3 regions of the Aliikangiella maris genome follow, and region 2 is predicted to be linked to each of the others. Evidence: predicted binding sites of a transcription regulator. Region 2 holds the regulator's gene; each other region holds the start of a gene.

Region 1 (10,459 bases), on a different contig from region 2:
ATTTGGGTAATGTTAATACCATTGAGATAATAACCATTTTCAGCAGATGAAGCACCGCCAATAGATGAAGCACCATTAAAGTTTTCAGGCGATCCGTTTTCAACTGTTCCCGCAGTCATTAACACCATAGATTCAAATCCATTTTCAACAGGCATCATTTTAATATCTTCGTAATCAAATGAACGACCTGAAGTTGTTTCTGACATATTTAATCCCTGGATTTGTGTACCAACAATTCGTACAACATTTCCTGAGTCTCCGCCACCTAAAACAGTTTCAATAATTGCTGGCTCCCCGACGACAATTCGTATTGAACTGGTGTCGTTATCATAACCATTGCCAGACACAATAATTTCATATTCCCCAACAGGTAAATTTCTTAATACATAATCACCAACAGAGTTAGTCACAACTGTTCGAGTAATTCCTTTTCCTTTATGTTTTACTGTAATTACCGCATTAGCGATATCTATACCCGAGCTTGATTCAACATGTCCTCGAAGTTCGCCGCCTGTGTCTGCAGCGAGCACTGCCGCAGAGCACAAGGATAAAGCAAAACCAGCGAGTACCTTAGTACATCGTCTCATGAAAGGCTCTCCTAATTTTAATTGTTAATCATATTTTTTGTTAAACGTTTTTCGTTAAACATCGTAGTTAGGTTTTTGCCAGATAACACAAATTACACCTTATCAAAGCAGCCAATTAAAATTAAAATCAAAATTGAATTTTTGTTTTTTATTTTAATTTTTAAAATGTTGTAATTATTCCAGCATAAAAAAAATAGCATAACTCAATCAACATTAACAATATCGACAAATTTTAAGTCATTTGACAAAATATTTTTTTCATTCCCACTTAAAAACTCAATATAAATGCAAGAATTTTGCTTTATCTCACGACCAACAAATTGATCAACTTAGATTTTATTTTACATCATAAAACAATAAAATTTCACAAATTGAGATTGTTTATAGGATATATTTGAGATTTACCCGAAAAATACTTGTTTTAACTTTTTGGTTTAATAAATTTTAAAACCATCCGATCTGTTTGATCACGTTTTAATTTAACATCTCTAACAAAACTATAATCTCGCGTATCTTCAATGGTTAATAAAATCGATGAGTCAATGGCCAACTCAAATCCTACAGAGGTAATTTCATTAATTACCGTTTGTTTATCAATACGATGCAAGCTTTTAGCATCCATAATTCCGCGTCCACCTTTTGCGTTGTGATCAATCACCAAATAAGTTCCACCCGGCTTGAGCACATTAAAAATACGACGATTCATCATGGATCGATTAACCCCCTGCCAAACCGTATCGTGATAAAACAACACCATTAAAACTGCGTCAATTTGCATTGGTAAATTAATTGTATCTAGCTCATCAGTATTTTTGATTACGCAATTTTTCCATATTGGCGTTTCAAAACGCGCAAGCCAGCCTTGCTTGGGATTGTGGAGAAAGTTTGCAAAGCGGTTAATTACATAAGGAGGATTATGACTAACCACTAATCCATTGTTACCAACAACTCGAGCGAGCAGCTCAGAATAATAACCACCGCCAGCCACCAAATCGACAACTCGCATGCCAGGTTTTAAATCGAGTAATTGTAAAACTTGCTCAGGCTTTCGATATTTATCTCGTTTAACTTCATCGGCTGGACGCGGTGGTGATGATAAAATTGTTGATTTTAATTTGTCATCAGCTATCAGAAAATTTGGCAGTACTAATGTAAGCACAACCAATAGTCTCAAACCATTTTTCTTCATGTTATTCTCCTATACTTTTTTAATTGTTTATTTCGCTAATATAGCAATTACAAACCGAGATATTATGAAATCTTAAACGAAATTTAAAAAAGCATATGTTGAAAAATGTATCTAGACATATTTATAGCAGCTATTTTGCTCTGCCGCAGAAAATCCATCAATTATTTACCATTAGTGAGCATACCAATCATGAAAATGACTAATAACAATGTATATACAATAAATAAATCTCTCGTACTGAATTGTATTAGTGAGCAAAAGCTTAAAACATGAAAGCTAGAGCGGATGTATAACTAGGTAAGCACTTTTGGTTGTTCATGATTCTGAGAAACCGCCACCAAGTAGCAACGTTTATTTGGTACGGCCTTGCTGTTGCGGTGTATTTTTAGATAATCATGTAGAGTGGTCTCACCACTTTGCTTAAAATGATAAGATCCAAAAGAGAAAAAAATGATTAATATTTATTATTTGGCTTTACGAAGAATTCCATAAAAAACTTAAAGGCTATAAATAATGTATGATTGTGCTTATAGCCCCATTTATCGGTATATTTATTATTACCATAATGCTATTAGTTAGTTTTTTAGTTGCTTTCTAGGTTTTCCTTTTTGGCTTCTAACGCATCCCAAAGTTCATAATCTTTGGTTAATTGCTGTTGTAACTGCTCAAATTGCTGAATAATTTTATCTGCTTGGTCACGTTGCTGATAAAAATCAGGCTGTGACATTTGTTGCTCAATTTCTGCAATTTGACTTTCCAAGTTTTCTAGTTTTTGTGGCAATTCATCTAATGCACGCTGTTCTTTGTAAGACAGTTTAGTTGCCGTCTTTTTGGGCTTTGCAACTTCCTTAACTTTGTCAGAGGCTTTATTACTTTTAGATTGAGTTAATTCAAAATAATGTCGCCAATCTTGATAGCCACCGACGATATCGATTATTTGATGAAGGTTTTTAGCTTTATCGTCAGCTGAAATTAATTGGTCATCAAATACTAATAATGATGTACAGCAATTATCTAAGAATAAGCGATCATGGCTGATAATAATAACTGTCGCTTCAATTTCTACTAACATTTGTTCAAGTATCTCTAATGTTTCAACATCTAGATCATTAGTCGGCTCATCTAAAACAAATAAATTAGCAGGTCGGGTGAATAGTTTAGCCAAAAGTAATCGATTGATTTCACCGCCAGATAAGCTGCTTGCCGGCGCTCTCACATTATCTGCAGAAAAGTTAAACTCTTGCATATAACTGATGACATGTCGCTCTTTTCCATCGACCACGACAAATTCCCGACCATCTGCAATATTGTCAGCCACTGTTTTCTTCAGATCAATCGCTTCACGCAATTGATCAAAATAGGCAACTTCAAGCGAATCACTAACAGTTAATTGTCCAGCAAATACTGGAATCTTACCTAATAAGGTACGAATAAACGTTGTTTTTCCACTGCCATTATTACCCAGTATACCTAGCTTATCTCCCTTTTGAATGATTCCCGAAAATGGCAAATTCAGTGCTTTGTCAAACCCCACTTGCAATGCTTCCATTTTTGCAACAATTTTACTGCCCGATGTACTCACCGTTGCCTGAATCTTGCTATGGCCAATTTGGTTAATGCGTGCAGCTCTTTCTTCGCGCATTTTTTTCAACGCACGAACTCGTCCTTCATTACGGGTACGCCGAGCCTTAATACCTTGTCGAATCCAGACCTCTTCCGCGGCCAGCTTTTTATCGAATTCTGAATTAACTTTATCTTCGTCTTTTAACTGTTGTTCTTTTAACTGGGTGTATTGCAGATAATCTCCCGGATAAAAACGCAGTATCCCTCTATCAAGCTCCATAATGGTATTGGCAACTTTATTAACAAATTGACGATCATGGGAAACGAATAGCAAAGCCCCTTTGAAAAGATTTAGCTGCTCCTCAAGCCATTCGATACTCGTTAAATCTAAATGGTTAGTAGGCTCATCCAAAATCAGCAAGTCAGGTTCTTGTACTAGCGCTTTTGCCAAAGCTGCACGGCGACGCCAACCACCGGATAACTGATTCATGGTGACTTCGCCATCCAAGCCTAGTCGAGAAAGTGTTTGAGTCACTTTAGTGGGAATGCTCCAACCATCATGAGCATTAATCTTTTCTTCTAATTCATGGAGTTTTGGCGAATTAATATCTTCCGTAATCAATTGTTGATAATCGTCAACCCATTGTTTTACCTGACTTAATCCAGACTCAACAAAATCCTTAACTGACATATCTGACTTTTCTGGGAGCGCCTGCGGTAAAAAGCCAATCTTGTGTGTTGTTGAGCGAATAAGATGCCCATCGTCGGCACTGATATCACCTATAATCAGTTTTAACAATGTCGACTTACCTGTACCATTTCGTCCAACCAAACAAATCTTTTGTTTTTCTTCAATGGCAAATTGAGCGTTATTAAGAATTATTTGTGGTCCAAAAGCCAGTGATAACTTATCACCCCGGATTAATGACATGAAATTTCCAAATGCTGAATGAATTATTGGCAGGCATTCTATCAAATATTATTGAAAATTAAATCCAATTAAAGCGTGCACCATTGACTGGTCACAATTAAGCGACAAGCCAATGGTGAATGGTAATATTTTAAAATAGTGTTATTTACTGTTAGCTCCGAAACACCAGTTCACCCTGGTAAGCGTCGATAACCACCGGATTACCATGTTCAACCTTACCTGCCAAAATCTGCTCAGCTAAAGGGTTTTCGACCCATTGCTGAATCGCCCGCTTCAGTGGTCTAGCACCATACACTGGATCGAAGCCTTTATCTGATATATTCGATAAAGCCGCTTCGGAGTACTCCAATTGTATACCACTTTCAAGCAGTCGCTGCGCCAAACGTTTGAGTTGAATTGCAGCAATTTGTTTGACATGCTCTTTTTCCAGTGAGTGAAATATGACCGTCTCATCAATTCGATTAATAAATTCTGGCCTGAAATAGTTACCAATGACGTTGGTAATTTTTTGCTTTAACTCACTGTAATGTTCTTTTCCAGCAGACTCCATAATTAGGTCAGATCCTAGGTTAGAAGTCATAATAATAACTGTATTACGGAAATCAACAGTTCGCCCTTGCCCGTCAGTTAATCGACCATCCTCTAATACCTGTAATAATATATTAAAAACATCAGGATGTGCTTTTTCAACTTCGTCAAGCAAAATAACGGAATAAGGTTTTCGTCTCACCAGCTCAGTTAGATAGCCCCCTTCATCATAGCCAACATAACCCGGCGGTGCGCCAATCAATCTGGCAACCGAGTGTTTCTCCATAAACTCGGACATATCCACTCGAACCATGGCATCTTCCGAGTCAAATAAAAAGTTAGCTAGAGCTTTACTCAACTCTGTTTTACCAACCCCTGTTGGTCCTAAAAATAAGAAAGAACCGTTTGGTCTATTCGGATCGGATAAACCTGCTCGTGAACGTCTCACAGCATTAGAAACCGCAGCAACGGCTTCTTCTTGTCCTATCACGCGCGTATGTAAATGACTTTCAATTTGGAGTAATTTCTCTCTTTCTCCTTGTAACATTTTTTCAACCGGGATGCCTGTCCATTTTGAAACAATGTGCGCAATTTCATTTTCACTAACTTTATTTCGCAACAAAGTCATATCTTGCATTTCAACCTGGCTTGCCATATCTAACTGCTGTTCCAGTTCAGGAATCCGTCCATATTGCAGTTCCGACATTCGAGCAAGATCGCCAGCTCGCTTAGCTGCATCTAAATCAATTCGAGCCCGCTCTAAATCGCTTTTGATTGCTTGTGTACCATGTAGTGCAGCTTTTTCTGCAGTCCAGATTTCATTAAGTTCAGCAAACTCACGCTCCATTTCAACAATGCTCTCCTCCAGATCAGCCAGTCGTTTTTTAGAGCTTTCATCACTTTCTTTTTTCAAGGCTTCACGCTGGATTTTTTGCTGGATTAATTTTCTTTCCAGTCGATCCATTTGTTCGGGTTTTGAATCTATTTCCATTCGAATTAAACTAGCCGCCTCATCAACCAAATCAATTGCCTTATCTGGCAATTTGCGGTCTGAAATATATCGATGTGATAAAGTCGCCGCAGAAACTATTGCCGGATCGGTAATTTCTACTCCGTGGTGAACTTCATAGCGCTCTTTTAATCCACGTAAAATAGCAATAGTATCTTCAACCGTTGGTTCATCTACCTGAACTTTTTGAAAGCGTCTTTCAAGTGCTGCATCTTTTTCAACATACTTACGATATTCATCTAATGTAGTCGCACCGACACAGTGCAGTTCACCTCTGGCCAGCGCTGGTTTCAACATATTTCCAGCATCCATTGAGCCTTCAGATTTTCCTGCACCAACCATTGTGTGTAATTCATCGATAAATAAAATAACCTGACCTTCATGTTTTGCTAAGTCATTTAATACCGCTTTTAGCCGCTCTTCAAATTCTCCACGAAACTTGGCACCGGCAATCAAAGCGCCCATGTCTAGCGACAATACTCTTTTATTTTTTAAACCTTCAGGAACTTCACCATTAATAATTCGTTGCGCCAATCCTTCAACGATTGCAGTTTTTCCTACACCCGGTTCACCAATCAACACCGGATTATTTTTAGAACGACGTTGTAAAACTTGTATAGTCCGACGAATTTCATCATCCCGCCCAATTACTGGATCTAATTTTCCTTGTTCGGCCCGCTCAGTTAAATCAATGGTGAATTTCTCTAATGCCTGGCGTTGCTCTTCGGCATTTGGATCATTGACAGCTTGGCCACCACGAGCATTTTCAATCGCTTTTTCCATACTCTTTTTATCGGCACCAAGGGATTTTAAAATCCGGCCTAGCTCACCTTTATCTTCTAATGCTGCCAAAATAAAAAGTTCACTTGAAATATACTGATCTTTGTGTTGTTGGGCCAACTTGTCACAATGATTTAGCAATCGGGCTAAATCATTTGAAATGTGAACTTCACCCGGAACACCTTGAACTTGTGGTAAATGATCCAGCGCTTCGCCTAATTGACTGCGTAAACTATGTAAGTTAATACCGGTTTGTGAGAACAAGTGTCTCACACTGCCACCTTCTTGATTTAATAAAGCCGTCATTAAGTGGACAGGCTCAATAAACTGATGATCGCGGCCTAATGCTAGCGATTGAGCATCTGCAATTGCCAGTTGAAACTTACTGGTAAATTTATCCATTCGCATAAGTGCCCCTTATAAAATATTTTAAAATCTAAAATTAACGATACCTACAAAATGGGGGTGTTTGCTAATAAATCAAGTAATGCAAGCAGCGCAAATGCTGATTTGGATCAAGCTTTGTTAAGACAAGAAATTTATACCAATAAAACTCAATTTGCAATTAATCAAGACGAATTTGATGAGTTGAAAAGATTAACCATTGTGACATTTCACCAGCAAAGTCTGGATGAGCCACTTGGTCAGCCGAAATAGCGCAATGAGTTTCAAATTCTACCTGACTTCGCTGAATTGCAGCTTGCGTAATTGTGCCAGGCGCTACAATCCCCCATATTCTGATAGGAATGATTGGTGTTAAGGTCAATAAACTCAACTTTATTATACCGGGTTTAATTTTTTCTCGAGGTGTCGTAGTATGGTGGATTCCACCTTGCGGAAAAATTGCAACAACTTCGCCAGCTTGAATGGCTCGAATAACACTGCGAAACGCCTTTTCAACCCGTCCCGCACGATCAACCGGAATACATCCGGCGGCTCGAAACATCCAGTTTAAAATTGGTTTTTGATATTCTTCTTGCGCAATCATAAATCGAATGGGTCGATTGGTTGCGGTAATAATAATAAATGGATCGATACCTGAAATGTGGTTGCTAGCCAGTATGACCGGCCCGGATTGAGGAATCTTGATTTTTTGATCATTTTGACGATGATATCGGCGACAATAAACTCGTATTAATCCATCTAAAATATTGGTCAGCCAATGTCCCCAATCAGCTTGATTGTTCTTTTTTCCAATATAAAGCACTGCACCGATTCCACCGAGTAAAACGGCAAGTACTGCAAAACTAATCATGCTAACTATTCCCAGGTTTTCATATTATTGATATTTTTACTCAACAAAGAAACACCACCAATAAAAAATAGAATTTAATCATAAACTTGTCTTAACTCTGTCTTGTCTTAACTCTGTCTTGACTCAATTCAGCAATAACCCGATGTAATTGTCAATTAAATGAGCTTCGACTCACCCCAGAAAATCATTCGATTAAAATAATCATTCAATCCAGATTAAACTCGCCATGCGCCCGGTTTGTCCATCTCGCCGATATGAGTAAAAGCGTTGCTCATCATTGAAACTACACCATTCGCCGCCAAAAACTTCAATCCCCATTTGCTGCATGATAAATCGTGCTAGCCCTACAAAATCAAAGTCATATTTTTGCGCAGAAAATTGATTGTGAGCTGGACGAAAAAACGACGTATATTGCTTATTTTTGCTCACAAATTGCGTAAAAACTTCACTGCCAACTTCAAAATGCCGTTGGGAAATCGCGGGACCAATAAAAGCGATTAAATCATTAGTTGATGACTGTAATTGGGGCTTATTATTACTTGCTATATTACTTGCTATATTAATTGTACTTGATTGGTCTTTAACAAATTGAGTGTTTATTGAGTCTTTTTGTTTAATATGTTGTTCAACATTTATGTACTGGTTAACTGTATTCTCAATGACACCAGCCAGTAAACCGCGCCAACCAGCATGGCAAGCTGCCACCCAGCTACCCTGACGGTTGGCAAATAATACAGGCAAACAATCAGCCGTCATTACATTGCAAATGATATTTTTTTTAGTGGTAAATGCGGCATCGGCAGTTTGGTTTTGTGGTGTACTTTGCGAAACTTCAATACACTGATTTCCATGAACTTGATTTAGCCAGGCAATAGTATATTTTAAGCCAGATTGAGTTGGCAAATTATCCAGTAATTGCTGCCGATTTTGTGCCACAGATTGAGGATTGTCATCAACATGTGTGGCCACATTCAATGAAGCATAACGACCAATACTTACACCACCCATTCGCGTAGTAACCACTGCTCTCACATTGGCGGGTGCAGGCCACTGTGGGAAAATCAATGATTGACCATTATTTTTCATCATACGCTTTTATTAATTGGGATCATAAATTTGCATACATCGAATAGAGAGCATCAGTAAGTATGCGACTCATCTATACTTGCTCATCATGTTGACGAACAGCTTCAATGAGCTGTTGCATATCATCAGGTAATGACGACGACCAATTCATCCATTCTTTACTCTCTGGATGGGTTAATGCTAACTGTTTTGCATGAAGTGCCTGTCGATTAAAATTATCAAATAACTCAGTAAATGAATCATCCATACCTTTAGGTCGTAAGTTACGAATACAATAAACCGGATCTCCAACCAAAGGATGTTTTAAATGAGACAAATGAACACGGATTTGATGTGTTCTTCCCGTTTCAAGTTTGACATTAAGTAAGGTAAAAGCCTTAAATTTTTCTGCAATTCTAAAGTGTGTTATTGCTTCTTTACCATGAGCATTAACAGCCATCTTTTTGCGACTGACTGGGTGTCTTCCAATCGGTAAATCAATCGTATCACCAGCAACAATTTCACCATGAACTAATGCCATGTATTCACGTTCGAAAGCACGATTTTGCAATTCCTCAACCAAATGATTATGTGCCTGCGCAGTTTTTGCAACGACTAATAAACCTGTTGTATCTCGGTCTAACCGGTGCACAATGCCAGCACGAGGTAATTTACGCAGTTCGGGAAATTCAAATAACAATCCGTTAACCAATGTATCGGTATAATGCCCAGGAGCTGGATGGACGACCAATCCAGCCGGTTTATTGATGATAATCAGACTATCATCCTGATAATGAATATTTAACGGTATTTGTGTTGCAACCCACTCGCCTTGATCGGCCAAAGTAGTAATAACTTCTAATGTTTCACCACCTAATAATTTATGCTTGGGTTTAATGACTACTTTTTCATCAATACAGACTTGTTCATTTTTAATCCAGGCTTGAATACGCGAGCGAGACAGTTCTGGAAAAAAATCAGCCAGTACTAAATCGAGCCTTTGCCCGGCGTATTGTGAGTCGACTTCAATAATCTGCTGTTCATCGGCGGAACTTTTTAACACGAATCTAGCCTTATAAGAGTTGTAAATGTAGCGAATGATAACCCCGTGGGGTAAAATGTCGCGTTAACACTGCCAATTATGTTAAGTTAGATAATAGTTAGCAGCACCAATTTAGTTGCACCAATAAACCTACCAAGCTTATTTTTGCTACTAAATAAAATTAGTTGAATGCTGGTGTGAGTTCAATATCAGCTTCAGTAATTGGTAAACTGTCCATTTTAACGGCTTTGAGAATCAATGAGAATAGTAAGAATTATATCTGTATTAGTATTAATCGCCATCGTCGCCGGTTGTCAGAGCAATAGAGCGACTACCACCGAAGCACAACGTATCAATAATGCATTCAAGTTATTCGAGCGGGCCCAGCAATCAATGCTTTCGGGAAATTATCGCAGTGCCGTTCAGTATTTAGAGCGACTTGATAGTCTTTATCCTTTTGGTGCCTATTCTCACCGTGCACAGCTAAACCTGATTTTTTCCTATTATAAA
Region 2 (10,459 bases):
AAATTGCCATCTTAATCATTTATTGCAAATATAGATATTTGATAGGGGGATTTTTATCTGGAAACTGACAATAAAAGGAACTTACTGTAAAAGTAACTTACAATAAAAGTGACCGGCCTGAATAGCAATCTACATTCACCCAACGGTTGGCGCTATTTCATAGCGTACATAGTCATTTTTTGTCAATGAGTTTAAACTCTTATTTACACAATCAACCATATAATTACGAGTCAATCAAATGACAAATTTTGACATTATTGGTTTGCTTACCCTTAATATAAACAATAATTTTATTGTGGATATTAATATTGCTAACAATGAATAACTAGCGTTCATTCTCATTTAGCAGTAAGATAAGCAATATTACATTACAACTCCGAGCCTTACTTAACTAAGTTTTATTTTTTATTTCTTGGCAGTGTATCGATGCACGATAAGAATTGAAACAAAATAAAATAAGTTAGTTTGGCCGCAGCAATAACTGCCAGGGTTAACAGAGAAATCGGTTGACCTCCCACATTTGGAAAGGAGAAAGATTTGAATAATCAACTTATCGACCCTCAGGGTCGACAATTTCCGTATATACGCCTGTCAATCACTGACGTATGCAATTTTTCTTGTACATATTGTTTGCCTGATGGTTATCAGGGCGATAAAAAGAAATCTTTTCTTACAGTGAGCGAAATCAAAAATCTGATGACAGCTTTTGCTGAATTAGGTGTTTTTAAAGTCCGTCTCACAGGTGGCGAACCCAGCATTCGCAAAGATTTTGTCGAAATCATTCGTACCGTAAAAAACATCCCCGGAATTCAACAAATTGCCACAACTACCAATGGCTATAAACTTAAACAACGTATTCAAGCTTGGGTTGACGCCGGTCTTACCAATCTTAACGTCAGTGTAGATAGCCTAGATCCCAAGTTATTTCACAGTTTGACTGGGCATAATCGTTTACAAGAAATTCTTGACGGAATTTATTTTGCCCAGACTTTAGCTTTAAAAAAAATAAAACTTAACGCAGTCTTACTTAAAAACATTAATTCTCATCAATTTCATGAATATGAAAACTTGCTCAAAAATAATCGACTTAGCATGCGATTTATTGAATTAATGCAAACTGGCGACAATCTTGAATATTTTAAGCAATATCATGTCTCCGCTGATTTATTAAAAAACCATTTAGTCAACAATGGTTGGATAAGAAAAGAAAAAGAGCCTGGCGCAGGACCCGCTATTGAATATTATCACGAAGATTATCAAGGTACGTTTGGCGTGATAGCACCTTATGATTCTGATTTCTGTGACACCTGTAATCGTTTACGCATTTCAGCGATGGGCGAATTTCATTTATGCTTGTTTGGCGAAGGTGGATTTAGTATTCGTCACTTGTTGAAAGCTGATTCACAAAAAGAAGCCTTAAAAGAGACTCTGTGTCGTTTACTTGGCAATAAACGCAAACAACACTTTTTACATGACGGCAATACTGGTTTTATACCTAATTTGGCTTCAGTGGGAGGTTAAAGCCATATGAATGATAATAAAGATAATCCCTATACAGAAAACTACTTGATTGAGTTTTCACAAGCACTTGATTTAATCAATCAACATGCCTCTCCAATAGAACAAGTATTTATTTCGCTTGATAAAGCACTAACCTGCGTCGCTGCGCAAGATATCAACACCAAAGAATCCGTACCTCCTTTCAATAACTCAGCAATGGACGGGTATGCTGTCAACGCAAGAGACCTGGTTTCTGCGAGCCAACAAAGCCCAGTAAAATTATCATTGCTTGGTACTGGTGCTGCTGGCGAAGATTTACCCCTGAATATTGATAGCAATGAATGTCAAAATAAAGCTTGGAAAATCATGACTGGCGCACCAGTTCCATCAGCTTTTGATAGTGTTATTCCTATCGAAAATACACAGCTAGAAAATAATAGCGTACTGTGTTTTTCACCGGTTAAAGTAGCCGCCAATATTCGTTATGCAGGTGAAGATTTTCAAAAAGACCAGCCACTGATAAAAAAGGGAGAAATTATTAATACCAATAAAATTATGGCGCTTACCGCGCAAGGCATTGGTAATATCTGCGTTTATCAACGCCCTTCTATCGCACTCTTTGCGACAGGAAAAGAATTGGTTGATCACCCTGAACAAACACTTAAACCAGGTCAAATTCGAAATTCTAATACGCCTTACATGGTTAGCTGGCTTAAGTCATTACCTGTTGATGTTTACAATGCAGGAACCAACCACGATGATTCGAAAAAATTTGCAGACGACCTTACTTCAGCACTAAATAAAAATACCAACATCATTATTAGTAGTGGTGCGGTATCAATGGGTGACTTTGACTTCATACCCAAAATCATCAAACAGCTTGGCGGTCAGATTATATTTCATAAAATAAAAATCAAACCAGGCAAACCTATTTTATTTGCAAAATTTCCTAATGGCACATTTTACTTTGGATTACCTGGTAATCCTATTTCAGCAAATTTAGGTTTACGATTTTTTGTATTTCGACTAATCCAACGCCTGCTAGCTCAAGCAGATGAAAAACCAGTTACCGCAATATGCAATGAGGCGTTTACAAAAAGGCCTGGATTTGCAGCGATACTAAAATCATTTGCACAGATTAATCAGCATGCACAGTTAACTTGTAACATTTTACCTGGACAAGAATCATTTAAAATTAAACCACTACTCAATGCAAATGGTTGGATTTATCTGAAAGAATCCACTGAGAGTTTAGCAACTGGGGAGAAAGTCGAGTTTTATCCAACCATACCTTATTGGTTTTAATTGTGTTTATCGTTAATCGACTAAAGAAAAATGGTTGTTTTATTGATTACGGCTATTTGAATTTACTTTAGCTTATTTTTGTTTAACCAACTTACTCATAGCACTTATGTATTTAAAAATTCAATCCGATTGCATCACCTTTAGAGTGAGCCAAGCCGAGGCTCAACAATTATTAAACACCGGAGAAATAAAAGATTCAATCACTCTGAATCCTCTAAACCAAATTCAATATATGGTTAAAACTACCAATAACAATGCTGAGTTACTCTTTGATTTTGGCTCTCAATTAAAATTCACTTTATGTGTTAATAAACAAGTTCTTGAAAGTGAAGTTAAAGACAGACCAAGCAAACAAGGGATTAAAATCACAAGTAGCACTGCGATCAGTGCTTTTCTTGAAATTGACTTAAAATCAAAATAACTAGACCGATTGATAATCTGCCAGATAATTTAAATTTCGAAATGCGGACTCTTCAATATTCAAATTAACTGGCGTTGCCTTTATTTGCTTGAGGAAATCTCTTACACGATAAGTCTTTTGATTGAGTAATTGACTGACAGTGTTATGACAAGATCGATTTAGCAACATACATAAGTAATGCTCTCTTACATCAGTCACTAAATAATAAGCAGAATCAGAAAACTGAATTTGTTGCACAAGTTGATGAATTAATATTTTAGGTAGGAGTGGTACATCGACAGGTAAAACAAATAACCAGTCATTCTTCATAATTTGCAGCCCTTGCTCTATGCCTGCAAGCGGTCCAGCATAACCTTCTCGTTGATCGGTAACAACCAGATATCCATATTGTTGATAAGTTACTAAATGACGGTTAGCAGAAATAATTAATTCTCCTACCTGGTCTGCCAGCCAATCTATTTGATGCTCGATCAAAGGTTTTTGTTGGAATTGTTGTAGTCCTTTATCTTTTCCTTCTAGTCTGCGACCCGCACCACCAGATAATATGAGTCCTGAAATAAATGACTTGTCAATCATTTGCCAAATTCATCCTCATAGAATTGCCTACCAATATAACTCACAGTTCCTCTTAATAAATGAGCTATTCAAATATAAATAATTTAACCTTGAGTACTCAATAAAATAAATTATCTCAAACACTTAAAATCTATTATACATGACAAGATGTACCAGCTAAGGAACTTAAGCCTTCCATATCTTTAATTTGAATATAACGATCTTGAATCGATATGAGCCCTTGCTTTTGCAAACGGGTTACCAAGCGACTTACTGTTTCTACGGCTAAGCCCAAATAATTACCAATATCGCCACGAGTCATGGTCAACTGGAATTCCTTATTGGATAAGCCTCGGCGTTTAAAACGACCAGAAAAGTTTATAATAAAAGCCGCAAACCGCTCGTCAGCATTCTTTTTACTGAGCAACATCATTAAATCTTGCTCTTCGCGAATCTCGCCGCTCATAATCTTAAAAAGCTGCTTTTGTAAGCCGGGCAATTCCCGTGAGAGTGCTTCAAGTTTATCAAAGGGGATGGAACAAACCAGTGAAGTTTCCAAGGCTTTGGCAAAACTAGGATACTGTGTACTGCTAATTGCATTTAAACCAACTATTTCACCGGGTAAATGAAATCCGGTAATTTGTTCCGTACCATCAGAACTGATGGTGTAGGTTTTGAGACTGCCAGAGCGAATAGCGTGTATTGCATCAAATGTATCACCGGCATGGAACAAAAAGTCGCCTTTTTTCAGTACCTTTTTGCGTTGAACAATATTTTCGAGATGTTCGATATCAGAATCAGCTAACATCACGGGTAGACACAATCGTCTAATACTACAGGTCTGACACTTTATTTCACTATGCAAAAAATTATTCGAAGACAACTTTGACCCACCCTTTGTTTTGAATATACAGGTGCATTATACTCAATTTATATATTCAAGGGAGCCAATTTTCACAAAAATTAACGATATTCACAAAATAGAAAAGCCAACAAAATTATCATTTTAATCATTTACTCAATCTATTTGCGCTTAAATAAAGCTGAATCAGTCATTTAGATAACTTTTGAAAAACACCTGATTTCCTGTAACTCATTTAAATAGGCGTCAAATGTCATGCAAATATTACGAATCAGTAATCGGCCTTTAGCAAAGACTTGAATTGAATCGCCTGAATAAGTAATAAGTTTATCTTCAATTAGCGGTTGAAGCATCTTTAGTTCGCGAGAAAAATAGGTTTTAAAATTAATATGATAGCGAGTTTCAATCTGATTTATATCTAGATAAAAGTGACAAATTAAATCAAATATGACATTTTTCCTAATCGTGTCATCAAAAGTCATACTCGCTCCACGCCAAGTGGGTAGCTGACCCTGCTCAAGTAAATGATAATAACTATCAACTTCTCTGACATTTTGATGGTATTGCCCATTCAACGAACCAATCGCAGAAACCCCTACGCCGATTAATTCATATTCCTCGTGTGTTGTATAGCCTTGAAAATTACGATGTAATTGCTGATTATTTTGCGCGATAGCCAATTCATCATCAGGCTTGGCGAAGTGATCCATACCTATATAGCAATAACCGCTTTGTTGAAGTTTATCAATGATATAGGCAAAAATGGCCAATTTCTCCACTGGAGTTGGTAGCTCAGCACTTTTGATTCGACGCTGTGGTTTAAAACGATGAGGCAAGTGTGCATAATTAAAAACAGATATTCTATCAGGAGATATTTGAATAACTTTGTCTAAAGTCGCGGCAAATGTTTCTCGAGTTTGTAAAGGTAATCCATAAATCAAATCGAGATTAATCGAACGAAAGCCATGCTTTCTTGCTTCATTAATTAAATCACGAGTTATTTCAAAAGACTGGATGCGGTTGATCGACTGCTGAACTTTAGGGTCAAAATCCTGAACGCCCATACTCATGCGATTAAACCCCATTTGAGCCAATACTTTAATATCGGTAATTGCCAAAGCCCTTGGATCCACTTCGATAGAGACTTCGGTCGATACATCATCAGGTACATCAAAACAAGTCCTAATAGTATCCATAATTAATGCTATCTGTTTCATTGATAAGTAAGTTGGCGTCCCACCTCCCCAATGAATTTGTTTTAATGTTTTTGCTTTTAGGTGCGAGGACACCAACTGAATTTCGCGGACCAGATTTTCAACATATTGAATGGTTTTACTTTTATCTTTAGTAATGACTTTATTACAAGCGCAGTAATAGCAAATATTTTGGCAAAAAGGGATATGAATATACAGTGACAAAGATTTATCCTGCGCAATATTTTCAAGACAAGTAATATAATCGCTCTGCATATATTCATCGGAAAACTCCAGTGCAGTTGGGTACGAAGTGTATCTAGGGCCAGAAACATCATACTTGTTCAGCAGGTTTTCATCCCACTCAAGCTTTAGTGATTGCAATGACTTCTCTCCCCTTCTCGGTTGTAACTGATAGACATATCGTTAATCAGGTTTCGACTGGTAACAGCAGGTAGCTTAACAGGCTAAATTGAAAAGAGAATGATCTAGATCAGAAATTAATATCCCAGTTTTAACATCGATGTTTTAAATTATAAATTTCATGATTGCAAAAAATGAAATGACTAAAATAGTATGCTTGTTAGTCAGATATTGTTGTGATACCAATTATCTTAATGCTTAAATCACTACATGCTTACTCAAGATTATTTTGCTCTATCATCTGAATTAATTCATTCACATAAGCTTCACGCCGTTGTGAATAGTTAATCAATGTTGGCGCTAGTACTTTTGCGGTAATATTTCGATCTTGTTCACGCAGTGCCAGTCTCAATTCTCGCAACTCCGTATAGGCATGATGAGTGTTTAGATTTTTCATATAGCTTTTTACTGAAGCTTGTGGCGATTCAAATTTTCTTACCTCATGCTTGGCAGCTTCATGCCGACTATTTGGAATGATTCCACACCCTTGGGTATAACACCATTGCCCAAACAAGTTGTATGCCTGTTTGGCAAATCTAGAGCGTCCCCAGGCAGATTCATTTGCCGCCTGAACCAAAACCAATGCTTCAGGAATAATATCAATACGCTTTTCTAATTCATCAATAGTAGTTTGCACCGGCATTTCTAATTCTAGATGATAGCTTTTAGCTAGACGTTCTATTTTTTTTATGGTTGTAGACTGATGGTGCTTAGCGGTGTGTAAATCTGATTTTAACTTATCAAGTAGTGCGCGATCATAGCGGATTTGCATATTTTCTTGCTTAATAAATGGACGAAGAAAATTAAAAAACGCTTTTTTGCGTTCAGCAATTGGCTGGATTTTTGAAAAGTCAGGTAACAGTTCGACCGTTTTATCTGGTTCAACTGTTGGTTGTTGCCGGTGGTGATGTACCAGAATAGCAACTAAACAAAACGTCATAATCAATCCAATGATAAGTGTTTTATCTTTTATTTCTAATGGAATCATCAATCACTCTCGTATTTGAAACCGTTATAATAACCCTGATTTATTTGTTCAAATTAAACCTTAATTGAAACCTTATATTCTCCAACGAATCCTCTTTAAGTGTTAACAATTCAAGCAACAATTTACTCATTTTTAGGGAAAAAAAGGATTTTTGAACAAGAATAATAGCCAAATAAAAACCAGTCATCAGACCAATTCACCTTATATTTCATCGTTAAAACAACAAAAATACCGCTAAAAATGAAATAAATTCGTGAAAAATTCAAAAAATAGCAGCTTAAAGCTGGCTAATTTTAGTGACACAATTCATAAAATATAAAATTAATGCTGAATATTGCCATAGATAAAATAACGAGACAATAAATTTAGTATTTTTTAGCCCTTTAGAATCAAAGACTTAAAATATGAGGTAATTTTAGCCTATTATTTTTGTGTCAAATTTACATCTAGAATAAATACTTGGTTGCTCTATAATCATTTGCCATCAAAGATTTTAATAACGATATCTATTAATAACCAGTAGTAATTAATAAATAAAACTCAATAATCAAATAATAAGAAAAAGGAGAAATTTCAGTCGTGTCTAATATAAAACGAAAACCGGGTAGACCATCGCTTTCAGATGCTCAGAAACAAGAAATTCGCAATGATATTATTGATATTGCCCGCGAGCTTTTTGTTAACGAAGGTTATGAAAGTACCAGTATGCGCAAAATAGCTGCGCAAGCAGGTTTTGCCCCAACAAAAATTTACTACTATTTCGAAAACAAAAAGTCCATTTTGCGTCATTTCTGGCAAGATATCTCAGAAGAGATGTGGGCATTTTGTAAACCTCCTGAGCACATTATGAGCCAGAGTCCTTTAGATGTTATCCGTTATCTGATGAGCCGAAACGTCAGATATTGGTTAGAAAATCCAAAAAGCTTTCAATTGGGCATAGCCACCCAGGATTACAAAGCAGATACGTCAGAAAACTTTGATTTTTACTCAGCACTTGGCACCCGCAGTTATATTGAATTGATGCACAAATCTGTTCAAGCTTGTATTGACGAAGGTATATTCCGTGAAAGCAATGTCATGATCACTTCTCAAATTATCGGTATGGCTGTTTATGGCATTTATGGTGCTTACTACAACTTACCAACCGTTCCTTGGGAAAAATCCGATGAGTTGATTGATGAGGCCATTGAAAACACGCTTAGAGGCCTGATGTTACCAGACGCCGTATCAGTTGAACTGGAGCAACCACAAGAGTTAGCTTTCGCTGGCTGATTAATTAAAGTAATAAAATCTCGAATTAATGTTGTAAGGAAAAATATGTTGATTGATTGTTACTGGAATCTAGGCGAATATATCAGTTAAAATAGCGGCATTTCCTGATTGAAAAGTTAGTTCAAATGTCGCTAAATCTGTTATTACTAAGTAGCTCCCGAGTTGCTGAAACCGCATTTTTGCAACATGCAGTCGATTTAATACAATCTCATTTAGCATCTTGCTTTACTGACAACAAAGATCACCAAAACAAAAAGCTGGTGTTTATACCCTATGCTGGGGTCACCATTAGCTATGACGAATACTTCGAAATAGCCAGACGCCCTTTCGCCGAATTAGGCTACAATCTGTCGTCAATTCATCAATACACCTCCCCCCAAGACGCTATTTTACAGGCTGATGTCATAATTATTGGCGGAGGTAACACCTTTGAGCTGGTTAACCAATTATATAAACATGAATTGATTCCCCTTATCACTGAGCAACTTAAATCAGGAAAACCTTATATTGGTTGGAGTGCAGGAAGTAACATTGCGGCCCCAACGATTCGAACAACTAATGATATGCCAATCGTTGAGCCAGCTAGTTTTAATGCGCTTAATTTACTCCCTTTTCAGATTAATCCACATTACCTTGAAGTCACCATCGACGGACATCAAGGTGAAACCCGGGAACAGAGAATTCGTGAATTTTTAGAGATTAATCCTGGGCAACGTGTTGTCGGCATTCCAGAGGGTACAGCATTGCAACTGTCAGGAAGTCAGTTGAAATATGTCGGCTCTCAAGCAGGTGTCATTTTTTCTTCTGTTACAGGAGAAGCAACAAAAACATTCATAACTTCAACCACCAATATTAACTTTCTTCTTGATACAATATGACGGATAAATCAGATAACTTATTTGCTAAACCGCAGCAACAGCTCCCCTTTCAGTTCGACGAAAAAGTTGCTGAAGTTTTTCCAGATATGATCAAACGATCCGTTCCTGGATATACAACCATCGTTCAACACATCGAAAAATTCGCCAGCCGATTCATTACTGACAATTCAAATTGTTATGACTTAGGATGTTCATTAGGAGCAGCAAGTCTGGCCATCAGTAATGGCAATTTGGCCAACAACGTCAAGATAATTGGAATTGATAATTCCATTGAAATGCTTAATCGTTGCCAACAGCATATTAATGCATTTAAACATAAAACACCGATTGAATTAGTTCATCAGGATATCACCCAAGTTACCATGAATTGTGCCTCTTTGGTTGTATTAAATTTTACGCTGCAATTTATTCCGGTAGAACAACGTTCTAATTTATTAACCAATATTTTTAATAGTTTAAATCATCAAGGCGCATTGATTCTTTCAGAAAAAGTCAGTTTCAAGCAACCTGAGGTCAATAATTTAATCATCGATTTACATCATGAATTTAAAAAAGAAAATGGTTATAGTGATTTAGAAATCAGCCAAAAGCGAAATGCCTTGGAAAACATTCTCATTCCAGAGTCTCTTAACGAACATATTGAACGCTTATTATCGATTGGTTTTTCTAGTGCCACCTGCTGGTTTCAACAGTTTAACTTTGTTTCAATTATTGCTATCAAATAAAATTTAACTCGAGTTTTTATGCTTAATTTACCTGCTTTTTTTCATGATCTTAACCAAACTGACCTGGCTGATTGGCAACCTTATTTTCAACAGATAATTGAGCAACGATTAAATCAATACACACATGGCGAATGGCAGGAATGGGAAGAAATTATTGAAAAGCTTCCTTTGATAAAAACTGAAAACATCGAGTTGAAAGATCAGGTTTCAATAGGCTCACAAAAAGACTTACAACAGCTAAGTCAATTAGAAACTGACAACTTTATTCAAAAGTTAAAGAGATTTCATCCTTGGCGGAAAGGTCCTTACAATTTATTTGACATTCACATCAACACCG
Region 3 (10,459 bases), on a different contig from region 2:
ATGAAGTGTTGGTTTACATTGATAAAAACAAAAACTTCAAATTACCTGTGGCAGATAAACCAGTAATTATGATTGGCCCAGGCACTGGTATTGCACCATTCCGTGCTTTTCTGCAAGAACGTCAAGAGACCGAGGCCAATGGTGCAAACTGGTTATTCTTTGGCAATCCAAATTTCAATACTGATTTTTTATATCAAGTTGAACTACAGGCTTATTTAAAAGATGGTCTGCTTAATCAATTAAGTGTCGCTTTTTCTCGAGACCAAGCGGAGAAAATCTATGTGCAAGATCGTCTGTTAGAAAGTGCAGCACAAGTCTGGCAATGGATTAATGAGCAGGGCGCTTATCTTTATGTTTGTGGTGACATGAACAGAATGGCCAAAGATGTGAACAATGCACTAATCCAGATTATTCAATCTGAAGGTGGTTTGAATCAGGAAGATGCTGAAGCTTACCTGAGTCAGCTAAGAAAAGATAAACGTTACCAAAGAGATGTATACTGATTATGACTATTAAGCAGACTCAATACGATCCGACGATTCATTCGGATGTTGAAAGAATTAAAGTTGAAAGTAACTATTTACGCGGCACAATAACACCGAGTTTACAAGATCCGATTACGGGTTCGGTTGCTGATGATGATTTAATGTTGATTAAGTTTCATGGGATTTATCAGCAAGACGATCGTGATTTGAGAAACGAGCGCAGAAAACAAAAACTCGAGCCATTGTATTCATTTATGATTCGGGCACGTGTACCTGGCGGAGTTGCAAGCGCTGAGCAGTATATTCAATTGGCAGAACTTGCGACACAATATTCAAATGGCAGCTTACGACTAACAACGCGTCAAGCATTTCAATGGCATGGTGTTTTTAAGCGAAATTTAAAAACAACGATTGCTGGAATCAATCAAACAATGCTCGATACTATCGCGGCTTGTGGCGATGTGAATCGTAACGTTATGGGTAATCCGTTACCACAAACTTCAAAAATTCATGCCGAGGTTTACGAGTGGGCAAAAAAAATCAGCGAGCACTTATTACCTAAAACTAAAGCCTATCATGAGATCTGGCTAGATGGCGAAAAAGTTGAATCAACTCAAGAGCCTATTTATGGGCAAACTTATTTGCCACGAAAATTTAAAACAGCAATTGCAGTACCGCCTTATAATGATGTGGATATATTTGCCAATGATTTAGGCTTTATTGCTATTGTCGAAAATGATGAACTGATTGGGTTTAATGTTGCTACAGGCGGCGGTATGGGAAGCTCTCATGGTGACGAGACAACTTATCCACGTGTTGCTGATGTAATTGGTTTTTGTACCCTAGACCAAGTACTGCAAGTTTCTGAGAATGTAGTTAAAGTTCAGCGCGATTATGGTAATCGAGAAGTGAGAAAGCTTGCTCGTTTAAAATACACAATCGATCGTTTAGGAATCGAACAATTTAAATCGATTTTAAATGAATACCTCGGATTTGAGTTGGCTCCAGCAAAACCTTATGAGTTTACTCATAACGGCGATCGTTATGGTTGGATGCAAGACGAAAATGGAAACTGGCACTTAACACTCTATATTCACAGTGGCCGAATTATTGATAATGATGAGGCGAAACTATTTACCGGGCTTTTGGAAATCGCAAAAATTCATTCTGGAGAATTTAGAATTTCCCCAAATCAAAATTTAATTATCAGTAACATTCAGCCTGAAGTTAAAGACAAAGTTGCTGCACTTGTTCAACAATACAATATTAGTATTGGTGATAAAGAGTCGCCAACAAGATTGAACTCACTTGCTTGTGTAGCATTTCCAACTTGCTCGTTGGCAATGGCAGAAGCTGAAAGGTATTTGCCGACATTTTTAGACAAACTCGAAGCTTTGATGGATAAGTATTCATTGCAGACACAACCGATTAATGTGCGCATGACGGGGTGTCCTAATGGCTGTGCTCGACCATTTTTGGCCGAAGTAGGACTGGTTGGTAAGGCACCTGGTAAATACAATTTATATTTAGGTGGTAATCCCGTGGGGAGTCGTTTAAATAAACTTTATCGAGAAAATATTGGTGAGCCACAAATTCTTGAAGCGCTTGAATCAATATTAGAAAACTATGCTAAGCAGCGTGAAAGTAATGAGAGCTTTGGCGACTATGTAATTAGAGCCAATTACGTCAAAGCAGTTGTTAATGGTTTGGACTTTCATCAGTAAATACGTTGACTTTTAACTCTGTTGACAAGTTCATCTTGTCAACATGACAAATTAATGTAGGAGATGACCGTGTTAGATTCGGTTTGGAATGAAAGAAAAATACAAGAAGCGAATGAAATTCTTGAACCCAAAACAGCACAAGAGCGAATTGAGTGGGCGTTAGAAAATTTGCCTGGTGAGTTTGCTCTTTCTTCAAGCTTTGGGGTTCAGTCGGCGGTCAGTCTGCATATGGTGACGCAATTGAAAAAAGATATTCCGGTGATATTAACCGATACGGGATATCTCTTTCCTGAAACCTATCAATTTGTCGATGAATTGACCAGCCGATTACAATTAAATTTAAAAGTTTATCGCGCTAAAGTTTCAAGCGTCTGGCAAGAAGCTCGTTATGGCAAACTCTGGGAAAAAGGTGTTGATGGTTTAACCCGTTACAATCAGATGAATAAAGTCGAACCGATGGAGCGTGGACTGGAAGAATTAAATGTATTGACTTGGTTTGCTGGATTGATGCGTAGCCAATCCAATAGTCGACAAAACTTGCCAGTTATTCAAAAAATTCGTGGCAGAATTAAAGTTCATCCATTAATTGACTGGAATAATCGAACCGTTTATCAGTATTTAAAAGCGAATGATTTGCCTTATCATCCTTTGTGGGAAAAAGGTTATGTTTCGATTGGTGATACTCATAGCACTGTCCCACTAAGTTTGGGAATGAGCGAAGAAGAAACAAGGTTTGGTGGTGTAAAGCGTGAATGTGGTTTACACGAAGATAATTTTTCAAGCTTGTAACGACTTCCACAAAACGATTGTTACTAAAATAATTACTGCTCGCATTTGACAACTAAGTCTTATATCAATTGCCAAATGCGAGTTGCCACTTTGACTAAATTTCTGAAAACTAAATTTTATCCAATCAATGTTCATCGTCAGTTCTTTAGTGGAGTAACTCGAGTTTTATTGAATATTCTGATATGAGTTGTTGTTATTCGTTCTTTTCTTATCGACCAATAGATTATTATTGCTACAATAGTCAGTAGCGTTGCTATTTCGCATTTAACAAGATAACCTGTGTGTCACTCAAAACTATTTTGGTGTCACCTTTAATGCTTGGTGTCTTTATTGTTAACAGCCTGATTATCGCTATTGTCGTCTTGATTCACTATGAAATCTTGCATCAATTGACGCATCAATTACCACGATTGAGAGTAAAACATAATTTTAAAATTGTGATCGGTGTTTTTGGTGCACTATTTGCGCATATAGTTGAGGTGTGGGTATTTGCTTTAGCTTATTATGTGATGATTCATATTAGCGGGTGGGGAAATTTAGTTGGAAACTCTAGCGGTTCGCTCATGGATTGTGCTTATTTTTCCTTCACAACTTACACAACCTTGGGGTTTGGCGATATACAACCGGTTGGTGAAATTCGATATTTGACGGGGATAGAATCATTAACTGGACTAGTGTTAGTCACCTGGACTGCTTCATTTTTATATTATGAAATGAAAAGTTATTGGAAAGAAAATTAAATAAACTGCCGGTTAGTCGACCCGGCAGCTTCAATGTTTTGGTGAGTATCGGTTACCGCTTTAGCTTATACCTCAGCGTTCCTCACAAACGTGACAACAACTTTTAGTTTTTTAAACGACACATTAGTTTCAACTAAAAGCCAATGCTGCTAGGTTTTATTGAATGTTAATGTGGCGTTGACTGTTTTTTGGTAACTCTGATTTTTTCAAATGTAATTGTAATAGACCATCTTTGAATTCTGCGTGAATATCTGCTTCGCAGACGTTTTCAGGCAGATTAAAGGTGCGCTCAAAATGGCCATAAAATCGCTCAATGGTGTGAAGCTTTTTATCTTCTTTTTCAAATTTTCGCTCACCCGATAAAGTGAGATAATTGTTGTTAATCGCCACTTTGATATCTTCTTTTTTGACTTCTGGTAATTCAACTTTAATGAGATATTCACTGGCATCTTCAGTGACATCAACGAGCGGTTTCCAACTTGATTCGATAGCAGAGTCTTGAAAGTTACTCATTAATCGAGTGGAAGGTGAAAAAAAACTGTCAAATTCTCTAAAAGGATTCCATCTAACTAAACTCATGATCTTGTCTCCTAGTTTTTTAAATGAATCTATGAAGGGTGGAATAACTTGACTACCACGATGTAATTGTAAATAAATTGAGCAAATGCGTATTGACTAAGGTCAAAAAGAACAGTAGATCGAAGGTACGAAATATGCTTATTAATTTAAATATTCAACAGAACTGTGCTAAGTTGGCGTAAATAATCGGTTAATATATGGCTTTTTCTTATAAGCAATTGGTTAAATAATGGTTGATATTCGTCGAATATTCTGTAGGATAAACAGTGATTCCCTTAAATAAATAAGATCATGTTCTCAAAATCTTTTAATTTTAAATTCTCTCCTTATATCCCAACTCCCCTTGTGGGTTAGTTAATCTATTTTTTTATTTATCGTTTTAAAAAAGTTTAATTAATTATCTGTGAACCGCGGGCTAATCCAGGTTCAGGTAATAACTCAAATCTGAAAACAAAGTGAGTGTAAAAATGCAAATGATTGACTGGCAGCGTGCCGTGATCAAGGTGGGGAGTGCGTTAATCGCGCCAGAGGGAAATGGTTGTAGTATTCGTTATCTGTTGGCATTAGCTGAGTTTATTCAACATTCTGTGCAACATGGTAAAGAGGTGGTACTGGTTTCATCGGGGAGTGTTGCCGCAGGGGCAGGGCTAATGAAATTTGATTTGGCTCAGCAGGTCTCTATTCCGCAAAAGCAGGCTCTCGCTGCAGTGGGCCAATCTTATTTAATGCAACATTGGCAAAAATTATTTGATAATCAATGCGCACAAATTTTATTGACGCGTTCTGATTTGGAAAGTAGTAAGCGTGTAGCGAATGCAAAAAATACGCTCAATACGTTATTACAGATGCAGGCAATCCCAATTATCAATGAAAATGATTCTGTGGTGATTGATGAATTAGTGGTTGGTGATAATGATAATCTGGCGGCACAGGTCGCTGTTATGTGCGATGCTGACCTGCTGATTATTTGTAGCGATGTCGATGGATTATACAACAAAAATCCACAGCTTCATGCCGATGCGCAATTAATCGAAGTGGTTGAAACGATTGATGATTCAATTTTGCAAAGTGCTGGAATAACCACAAACCCGATTGCAACCGGAGGTATGAAAACTAAAATTCAGGCAGCAGATACGGCGATGCAAGCAGGCATTAATACGTTAATTGTTAATGGTAGAAAAGCGGCAACTTTTGAACAGCTCAAGCAAACGCGGCAAACAGGCACACTATTTTTTGCTGCGTCTAGCCGAATGAATAGCATGCTGAATTAGGAGAAAATTATAATGAATACTCAAGACTTAACGGCGATTAAACAACAATGTGAGCAAACTCGTAAAGCAGCAAAAGCAATCGCATTAGCCAACCCGACACAAAAAAATGCAATTTTGTTCTCAATGGTAAAAGCATTAATAGAAAATAAAGCCACTATACTCGCGGCCAATGAGCGTGATGTTGAACAGGCGGAAAAAGACGGCTTGTCTGCAGCGATGATCGATCGGTTAACCATTAATTTAACAGGCATTGAGCAAATGCAAAAAGCCTTGGCTGAAGTGGCCGAATTGCCTGATCCGTTATCGGAAGTCTTGCCTATGACAAAAAGGCCAAATGGTATAAAAGTGCGTAAAAAGAGAATTCCGCTAGGGGTTATTTTAATGATTTATGAATCACGCCCCAATGTTACTGTTGAAGCGGCTGCGTTGGCTTTAAAAAGTGGTAATGGGATTATTTTACGTGGCGGCAAAGAAGCTTTTCATTCCAATCAAGCCATTGCTACCTGCTGGCAAAAAGCACTCACTGACAATGGTTTTCATCCTGCTGGAATCACCGTACTCGCATCGACTGATCGCCAGTTAATGAATGAATTACTCAAGCTGGATGAGCTTATAGATGTTGTCATTCCTCGGGGTGGCGAAGGACTCATCAGACATGTGGTCGCCAATAGCCATATCCCTGTAATTAAGCATTATAAGGGCGTTTGTCATTTATATGTTGATGAATCGGCTGACTTGCCTCTGGCTCTGGATTTATTGATTAATGGTAAAACGCAGCGCCCTGGCGTGTGCAATGCACTGGAAGGGTTAATTGTTCATCAGCATATCGCTTCTGCATTTTTGCCCGAAGCCGCCAGCGCTTTGCAAGCAAAAGGGGTCAAATTATATGGATGCTCTAAAACTCGACAACTGCTACCAGAAATTGAGGCTGCTGATGGTGATTTATTTGCCAAAGAATTTTTAGCATTGGAGATTTCTATTGTGACTGTTGATTCGTTTGATGAAGCGGTTGAGTTTATCGATCAATATGGTTCTGGTCATACCGAAGTCATCGCAACACAATCGCAAGATAATGCCGAGCGATTTATTAATGAAGTCGATGCATCGGTGGTTATGGTTAATGCTTCTTCGCGATTTTCTGATGGTGGAGAGTTGGGTTTAGGTGCTGAAATTGGAATTTCAACCTCTAAAATTCATGCTTACGGGCCAATGGGACTAGAATCATTGACATCACAAAAATTTGTGGTTGAAGGTGAAGGGCAAATTCGCTGATTCAGTATAATTCAGTGGTGTTTTGGTTGTATTAATCATTCATACTGACTTTTTGTGAAAGCATGGACTTGTTCTATTTATCGTTTGTGTGTAAGCTTTTCTATTATCGTGGTCCGATGAGGTTGGCCACTTATCTTCACTATTTAATCGATCTGAAAGTTTCAATAAGAAAGCACTAATAAGAAAGTATTAATAAATAGACAACTAATCGATATCAAATAGACAATAAGATAAGTGGTTAAATCGGATTTATTTAATATATTCGGATTTATTTAACATATAAACAGGTCAAATAAACCTGTTTTGACTTATTCGCCGATTATACTGTTAAACAACCCGATTTTACTTTGTCAATTAAATTCCACATAATTTAGTTTAAACGTGAGCACAATGGCTAAACATTAACCGGTTAATAATCGCTATGACGCAAAAACAAGACAACAATGATTCTCAAGCACCAAGTTCAACCGAGCAACAGCCCAATTCGCAATCGCCTGTAATAACGACAGCACCATCTATTAAGGGAAGTTACAAACGTGTTGCGATTGTTGCAGGATTGCGTACGCCTTTTGCTAAACAGTTAACTTTTTTTAAAAACACCAGTGGTATTGAACTGGGTCAAATGGTCGTCAGCGAATTGATTGCGCAGGCAGATATTGACCCAATACTGATTGAGCGTGTCGTTTTTGGGCAAGCACTGATTCAACCTGATGCACCAAATATAGCGCGAGAAATTGTGCTGGCTGCGGGATTGCCGGTGACAACCGATGCGTTTAGCCTATCGAAAGCCTGTGCCACAGGATTTCAGACAACCGCTACTATTGCTGAGTCAATTATGGCGGGTTCAATTAGTGTTGGCATCGCTGGTGGAGCAGACAGTTCGTCTGTTGTACCGATAGGGATCCACAAGAAACTGGCATCAATTTTAATGGCATTAACCAAAGCTAAAACGATGAAACAGCGTGCGAAAATTTTAAGTCAGGTGAAAGCACGGTATCTGTTACCGGTACCTCCGTCGGTAAAAGAATACTCAACTGGACTGAGGATGGGCGATAGCGCCGAGCAAATGGCACGCGACTTTGGTATTACCCGTGAACGGCAAGATGAATTTGCACATCGCTCCCATGAGTTGGCATCTCAAGCCTGGAGTAAGGGCTGGCTGGCTAACGAAGTCATGACGGCTTATGTCGAGCCATTTAAAGAAACTTTGTCGATTGATAATAATGTTCGTTTTGAATCAAAGCTGGCTGCATATAGTAAACTGCAACCGGCATTTGATAAACAATTTGGTACCTTAACGGCAGCCAACAGCACCGGACTAACTGATGGTGCCAGTGCTCTTTTATTGATGAGTGAGCAAAAAGCCAAAACACTAGGATATGAGCCACTTGGTTATATTCGCAGTTATGGTTTTGCCGCTTTAGGTGTTGAAAAAAATATGCTGATGGGGCCTGCCTATGCAGCGCCCATTGCGCTAGACAAAGCGGGAATGCAGCTTTCGGATTTGACCTTGATCGATATGCATGAAGCTTTCGCCGCACAGGCATTATGTAATGTGAATGCTTTTGCCAGTGAAAGTTTTGCTCGCGAAAATTTAAATCGTTCTCAACCGATTGGCGAAATTGATTGGGATAAATTCAATGTACTGGGCGGGTCATTGGCTTATGGACATCCATTTGCAGCAACTGGCGGCAGAATGATTACACAAACGCTAAATGAGTTACAACGCCGCGGAGGTGGCACTGCTTTAGTCACTGCTTGTGCTGCCGGTGGTTTAGGGGCTGCAATGGTTTTGGAGACGGAATAATGAAAAATATTGAGCAGTCAGTGTTTCATTTTACGGTAGAAAACCAGATAGGCTGGGTAACTATCGATGTACAGGGCGATTCACAAAATACGCTAAAGGCATCTTTTGTTGATGCGTTTAATCAAATTTTGGATGAAATTGAAAACCACAATGCGATAAGCGCGTTGATTGTGATGAGCGGCAAGCCGGATAACTTTATATCAGGTGCCGATATTTCAATGCTAAAGCAAATTCAAACCGCAGAGCAGGCAAGTGAGTTGGCACAACAAGGTCAGCAAATTTTCAATCGATTAGAAAATCTCAAAATGCCCGTAGTTGCGGCAATAAATGGGGCTTGTTTAGGTGGTGGACTTGAATTGGCGCTGGCATGTAGCCATCGCATTGCAACCGACGAAAAATCAACGCGATTGGGACTACCAGAAGTGCAATTGGGACTGCTACCGGGGAGTGGTGGAACGCAACGTTTACCCAGGTTAATCGGAATTGCTCAAGCTTTAACACTGATGTTAACCGGCAAACAGTTAGTTGCCCGGCAGGCTAAAAAAGTGGGGTTAGTCGATGAAGTCGTTCCGCTCACACACTTAAAACAAGCTGCAGTGCGTTGTGCGCAAATGCACATGGGAAAAGTAAGACGCAAAGCGAGTGAGTTAGAGAATAATTTTGCTAAAAAAGGTTGGCTCAATCAAGCAAAATGGCAACAATTGATATTAGAGTCGCATCAGTATGGTCGCGATTTGATTTTTAATAAAGCCTTACAAAATGCTGAGCAAAAAACTCGTGGTAATTATCCTGCACCTGACAAAATTATTCGTTCTGTCAAACAAGGGTTAGAAAAAGGATTTGCAGCAGGACTGGCGCTTGAAGCTGAATTATTTGGTCAGCTTGTGGTGTCTAAAGAAGCTAAACAATTAATCAATATCTTTTTTGCAACAACAGCACTTAAAAAAGAAACGGGCGCACCGGAAGGTATAGTGCCCACAAAAGTCGAGCGACTTGGTGTTTTAGGCGGTGGCTTAATGGGCGCTGGAGTTGCGTATGTGTCAATTGAAAAAGCGTTTAACCGAGTACGTTTAAAAGATACCAGTGAAGCTGGCATTAATCATGCGTTGAAATACTGCTGGAATATTTATCGACAGCGGGTTAAACGAAAGCATATAACAATCAGTGAAGCAAGTCGACGGTTTGCACGGTTAAGTGGTACAACACAGTATCGTGGTTTTAAAACAGTCGATTTAGTGATTGAAGCTGTGTTTGAAGATTTAAATTTAAAGCAGCAAATGGTATGTGAAATAGAAAAAGAATGTCACTCGGAAGTTATTTTTGCTACCAATACGTCCTCAATTCCAATTGCGGATATTGCCAGCGCAAGTAAGCATCCAGAACGAGTTATCGGTATGCATTACTTTTCGCCAGTTGAAAAAATGCCTTTACTCGAAATTGTCGTCACTGAAAAGACTTCGCCACAAGTGATTGCGACCTGTGTTGCATTAGGGAAGGCACAAGGTAAAACGGTAATTGTTGTCAATGATGGCGCCGGATTTTATACCAGTCGAATATTAGCGCCATTTATTAATGAAGCTGGATATCTGCTGGTCGATGGTGTTGCTATCGATCAAATTGATAATGCGTTACAGAATGCTGGGTTTCCTGTTGGACCGTTGACATTACTCGATGAAGTTGGGATTGATGTTGGAAGTAAAATAGCGCCGATATTAGTCGAAAAGCTTGGCCAACGCTTTGCGCCCCCTGAAGTTTTCAGCAAACTAATTGATGATAATCGCAAAGGTAAAAA

Evidence for each region. The regulator FNR, encoded in region 2, switches genes on or off when oxygen is low (the NO sensors DNR and NnrR bind a similar motif). The targets are predictions, from matches to a motif close to TTGATNTANATCAA.
Region 1: clpB (ATP-dependent chaperone ClpB) is a predicted target of FNR. The motif match lies at 7,093-7,106, and genes of this name have one in related genera.
Region 3: ABVT42_RS04515 (Hsp20/alpha crystallin family protein) is a predicted target of FNR. The motif match lies at 4,410-4,423, and genes of this name have one in related genera.

What each region holds. Positions count from the first base shown of each region.
Region 1 is NZ_JBFDAH010000004.1:152,423-162,881, reverse strand. It holds gene ABVT42_RS05095 (TonB-dependent receptor) at 1-587, opposite strand, end outside; gene ABVT42_RS05090 (class I SAM-dependent methyltransferase) at 1,009-1,776, opposite strand; gene ABVT42_RS05085 (ATP-binding cassette domain-containing protein) at 2,360-4,270, opposite strand; gene clpB (ATP-dependent chaperone ClpB) at 4,422-6,995, opposite strand; gene ABVT42_RS05075 (lysophospholipid acyltransferase family protein) at 7,153-7,842, opposite strand; gene ABVT42_RS05070 (purine nucleoside phosphorylase YfiH/LACC1 family protein) at 8,044-8,931, opposite strand; gene rluD (23S rRNA pseudouridine(1911/1915/1917) synthase RluD) at 9,002-9,970, opposite strand; gene ABVT42_RS05060 (outer membrane protein assembly factor BamD) at 10,208-10,459, shown strand, end outside.
Region 2 is NZ_JBFDAH010000001.1:429,275-439,733, reverse strand. It holds molybdenum cofactor riboswitch at 363-547, shown strand; gene moaA (GTP 3',8-cyclase MoaA) at 538-1,521, shown strand; gene ABVT42_RS01985 (molybdopterin molybdotransferase MoeA) at 1,528-2,805, shown strand; gene ABVT42_RS01980 (DUF7009 family protein) at 2,912-3,226, shown strand; gene mobA (molybdenum cofactor guanylyltransferase MobA) at 3,227-3,802, opposite strand; gene fnr (fumarate/nitrate reduction transcriptional regulator Fnr) at 3,936-4,664, opposite strand; gene hemN (oxygen-independent coproporphyrinogen III oxidase) at 4,838-6,220, opposite strand; gene ABVT42_RS01960 (glucosaminidase domain-containing protein) at 6,474-7,247, opposite strand; gene ABVT42_RS01955 (TetR/AcrR family transcriptional regulator) at 7,827-8,519, shown strand; gene pepE (dipeptidase PepE) at 8,645-9,397, shown strand; gene cmoA (carboxy-S-adenosyl-L-methionine synthase CmoA) at 9,394-10,122, shown strand; gene cmoB (tRNA 5-methoxyuridine(34)/uridine 5-oxyacetic acid(34) synthase CmoB) at 10,141-10,459, shown strand, end outside.
Region 3 is NZ_JBFDAH010000004.1:2,029-12,487, forward strand. It holds gene ABVT42_RS04495 (assimilatory sulfite reductase (NADPH) flavoprotein subunit) at 1-503, shown strand, start outside; gene cysI (assimilatory sulfite reductase (NADPH) hemoprotein subunit) at 506-2,209, shown strand; gene ABVT42_RS04505 (phosphoadenylyl-sulfate reductase) at 2,279-2,998, shown strand; gene ABVT42_RS04510 (potassium channel family protein) at 3,280-3,738, shown strand; gene ABVT42_RS04515 (Hsp20/alpha crystallin family protein) at 3,895-4,317, opposite strand; gene proB (glutamate 5-kinase) at 4,785-5,588, shown strand; gene ABVT42_RS04525 (glutamate-5-semialdehyde dehydrogenase) at 5,601-6,860, shown strand; gene fadI (acetyl-CoA C-acyltransferase FadI) at 7,282-8,667, shown strand; gene fadJ (fatty acid oxidation complex subunit alpha FadJ) at 8,667-10,459, shown strand, end outside.